Regions from separate parts of the Citrobacter rodentium NBRC 105723 genome, predicted to be linked through region 1. Evidence: predicted binding sites of a transcription regulator. Region 1 holds the regulator's gene; the other holds the start of a gene.
The links. The regulator PurR, encoded in region 1, represses purine synthesis genes. The targets are predictions, from matches to a motif close to CANGCAAACGTTTGCNTG.

Region 1 (2,203 bases):
AACCGCCCCCTCAGCGATGAATCAGTGCAGCGCTGCGGTTAAACCACCCGCAACAATCAGGGCCAGAACAATAAACGTGGTGATTAATGAAAATTTCAGATCGGTGCTCATCAAGTTTTCTCCTTTTTATACCCACACAAAAAGTGATATAGCGCATTTTTGCACACTTGACGGTAAAAATCTCCCATGTTTTAGAGTGATATCTGTTTTTAACACTTCCCCTTTTCGTTAAGATCAGCCAAAATTCGACGCTTACTTGTTTAGCGTACCGGCCATTGACCCCTTCCTGACGTTCCGTGTCGTTTTCCCGGCGTGCCGCAACCCTGATGTTGCGATCGGGGTGTGTAAAGGCAAACGATTACTTAGCGTATTTAATGTTCAGGCAGGGTCTGGAGTGAGATGTAATGGCAACCATTAAAGATGTAGCGAAGCGAGCAAACGTTTCCACTACAACCGTATCACACGTAATCAATAAAACGCGTTTCGTTGCAGAGGAAACGCGTAACGCGGTGTGGGCGGCAATCAAAGAATTGCACTATTCCCCCAGCGCCGTTGCCCGCAGCCTGAAGGTGAATCACACCAAATCCATTGGCCTGCTGGCGACCAGCAGCGAAGCCGCGTATTTTGCCGAAATTATTGAAGCGGTGGAAAAAAACTGCTTCCAGAAAGGCTACACCCTGATCCTCGGCAACGCCTGGAACAACCTGGAAAAACAGCGCGCCTATCTGTCGATGATGGCGCAGAAGCGCGTCGACGGTCTGCTGGTGATGTGCTCTGAGTATCCCGATCCCCTGCTCGCAATGCTGGAGGAGTATCGCCATATCCCTATGGTGGTGATGGACTGGGGCGAAGCGAAAGCCGACTTTACCGACTCGGTGATCGATAACGCCTTTGAGGGCGGTTATATGGCGGGTCGCTACCTGGTGGAGCGCGGACATCGTGAAATCGGCGTAATTCCGGGTCCGCTGGAGCGCAACACCGGCGCGGGCCGCCTGGCCGGCTTTATGAAAGCGATGGAAGAGGCGCTGATTAAAGTGCCGGAAAACTGGATTGTGCAGGGCGATTTTGAACCCGAGTCCGGCTATCGCGCCATGCAGCAGATCCTGTCGCAGTCGCATCGCCCGACGGCAGTATTTTGCGGCGGCGACATCATGGCAATGGGTGCGCTCTGCGCCGCTGACGAAATGGGCCTGCGCGTTCCGCAGGATGTGTCGCTGATTGGCTATGACAACGTGCGCAACGCCCGCTTCTTTACCCCGGCATTGACCACTATCCACCAGCCAAAAGATTCGCTGGGTGAAACGGCCTTTAATATGCTGCTGGACCGCATCGTCAACAAGCGTGAGGAGTCGCAGTCAATAGAGGTGCATCCGCGCCTGATTGAGCGTCGTTCGGTGGCCGACGGCCCGTTCCGCGACTATCGCCGCTAAGCCTTCTCTGCGGGCGTCTCATCAGGCTCCCGCAGCCACTCCCGGTTCAGCGTTTCGCTGTCTCCCAGATATTCCAGCAGCCACGCCAGCGCGGGCGACATATCATTTTGCTGCCAGGTCAGACAGCAGGCGGCGTCCGGGAAGGGATTTTCCAGCTCAAGCGCCACCCATCGTCCCGCGTTAAGATGCGGTTTGGCAAAGTGGGTCGGCACCATGCCGATACAGAGTCCGGCACTGATGCAGGTGGCGGACGAATCCCAGTCCGGCACCACCACCCGCCTCTGATTGTCCAGCAGCCACGTTACCCGTTTAGGCAAATTGCGCGAGGTATCTTCCAGCACCAGCGAGGGCCAGTTTCGCAGCGTGTCATCGCTTATCGGTCCAGCCATCGCCGCCAGGGGGTGATGGCTGGCGACCACGCAGCTCCAGCTCAGCATCCCCATATCCCGAAAGGCGTAGCGTCCCCCTACCGGAATGGCGCGGGTCGCGCCGATGGCGAGTTCCACCCTGCCGTCAGAGAGCGCATCCCAGACGCCGTTAAAGACCTCCTGAAACACCAGCAGCTCCACATCGTCGAAGTGGCGATAGAAATCGACGATCATCTGCCCGGTGCGCTCAGGCCGAACAATATTGTCCACCGCGATCGGCAACTGCCCGCGCCAGCCGTTAGCAATTTGCTGACACTGCCGACGGGTGTCCTGCATTTTTTTGATAACAGAACGCCCTTCTTTTAAAAACCATACGCCGGCAGGCGTCAGCGCCACATCCCGGTG
Region 2 (2,203 bases), 290 kb from region 1:
GTTATTTATACAGTTAATTAAGCCAGCTTACAACAGGCGGCGCGGTTTTTTTTAGGCTTTCACCGACCAGCGCAGCGTTTCTCCGCCGAGGAAGGGAACCAGCGTATCGTCGGCGACGCGAATGCTTTCGGGCACCTGCTGTTCTTCACGTACCAGTTCAACAAAGGTTTCATTGACCGGCAGGCCATAGAAGCGCGGCCCGTTCAGAGAGCAGAACGCTTCAAAATGCGCCAGGGCGTTCATTTCCTCAAACACGCTGGCGTAGCTGGCCAGCGCCGTCGGCGCGTTAAAGCAGCCCGCGCAGCCGCAGCCTGACTCTTTGCGATGACGGGCGTGCGGCGCCGAGTCGGTGCCGAGAAATGCGCGCTCAAAGCCGCTGGCGACCAGTTCGCGCAGCGCCTGCTGGTGCACGTTGCGCTTGAGGATCGGCAGGCAGTACAGATGGGGACGAATACCGCCGACCAGCATGTGGTTACGATTAAACATCAAATGCTGCGGCGTGATTGTCGCCGCCAGCAGTTCATTACTGTCGCGGACATACTCTGCGGCGTCTTTGGTGGTGATATGCTCAAAAACCACTTTCAGCGCGGGCAGACGCTGGCGCAGCGGTTCCATTACCGTCTCGATAAAACGCGCTTCGCGGTCAAAAATATCAATCTCTGCATGGGTAACCTCGCCATGCACCAGCAGCGGCATGCCGAGTTTTTCCATCCGCTCCAGCACCGGCATAATGGCATCAATGGAGGTTACGCCGTGGCTGGAGTTGGTGGTGGCATTTGCCGGATACAGTTTTGCCGCGGTAAACACGCCTTCGCGAAAGCCGCGCTCCAGTTCATCCGGATTCAGGGTGTCGGTTAAATAGCAGGTCATCAGCGGGGTAAAAGTATGACCGGCCGGGACGGCGTCGAGAATGCGCTGGCGGTAAGCGATAGCGGCGTCAACCGTGGTAACTGGCGGCGCCAGGTTTGGCATCACAATGGCGCGCGCGTAAATTTCGCTGGTATACGGCACGACCGTTTGCAGCATGTCGCCATCGCGGAGGTGAAGGTGCCAGTCGTCTGGGCGGCGGATCTTTAAAACCTGGGAGGGTGCTGTCATCAATATGCTCCGGCTGAGGGTGTCATTTTTGCCGGAAACCAAGGATAAGCGGAAACGTTTTCGTTTGCACGTAAAAAAGGGCGCAGTCGCGCCCTTATTGTTTTAATCGGTAAACGGGATGACGATTTCGCCCGGCTTCACTTCAATGCCTTTGGCGTATTTCTTCGCCATCGCTTCGCCTTCGCTGCCATCTTCGCGCAGAACGTAAGCCGGTTGCTGATTAAAATAGTTGCGCAGCGACTGATTCAGATAGGGCATCAGCGTTTGCATCACGGTCTGCATTTTTTCCGGCGTGACGGTAGCATCCACCACCTCCATCTCCTGGAGGAAGATTGCCCCTTTCTCTTTGTTAAATACCGGCAGCGCCTTTAGCTTCAGCTTCATCGTCGCTTTCTGGCTGCCAAAGAGGGAGTTCATATCCAGGCTGGCATCGCCGGTCAGGGTGACTTTGTTCGGCTCTTCACGTCCGATCTGGCTGGCCAGGTTATTCAGGACAATATGCGCGTCCGCAACGCCCGGCAGACCGATGTCTTTGGCAAAGCGGTTATGCTTTTCAAGCGCCTGATTAATTTCCTGTTCGCTTACGGTGTACTGCGTGAGCTGGTTACAGCCGACCAGCAGGCCGCCAACCATCAGCGCAGCGGCAAAAAAAATCTTCTTCATGAATTTCCTCAACATGATGCATTCGTCACGATCCTGACAGAAAGCAGCATGCGGCACCAGCGTAATTCGCGCCAGTAGAAAAAACCGAAAATAGCGGCGGCTGTAGTAACGCCGCCGCCCGCGAAGGTTATATCGCCATCGACGATAACAGATTCACCTGCGTCTGCTTCGCCATATTATCGCGATAGTCCGCCACCCGCGTCGGCCAGGTGACGCCCGACACCAGCGTCAGGTTGCGAAGCAAAGGAAAGAGCTGAAAGTCATCTTCCGACAGTTCGCCGTTCACGGCGTTGGGTTGAACGATGAGCTTATCCAGCGCGCGCAGGTCGTCGCTGATTTTTTTAGTCAGCCCCGCGGAGTGGGCCAGATGGTCGGCAAAACTGCCAATCGTCGCCTCTTTTTTATCAATAAAATAGCGGCGGGCCGACGGCGTGGAAAATTC

Region 2: the regulator PurR is predicted to act here: its motif matches at 1,146-1,163, upstream of pyrC (dihydroorotase).

Annotation. Positions count from the first base shown of each region.
Region 1 covers NZ_CP082833.1:4,083,286-4,085,488, forward strand. Annotated here, with positions in the region: gene cydH (cytochrome bd-I oxidase subunit CydH) at 22-111, opposite strand; gene purR (HTH-type transcriptional repressor PurR) at 405-1,430, shown strand; gene punR (DNA-binding transcriptional activator PunR) at 1,427-2,203, opposite strand, start outside.
Region 2 covers NZ_CP082833.1:4,375,303-4,377,505, reverse strand. Annotated here, with positions in the region: gene pyrC (dihydroorotase) at 52-1,098, opposite strand; gene K7R23_RS20840 (lipoprotein) at 1,201-1,761, opposite strand; gene grxB (glutaredoxin 2) at 1,889-2,203, opposite strand, start outside.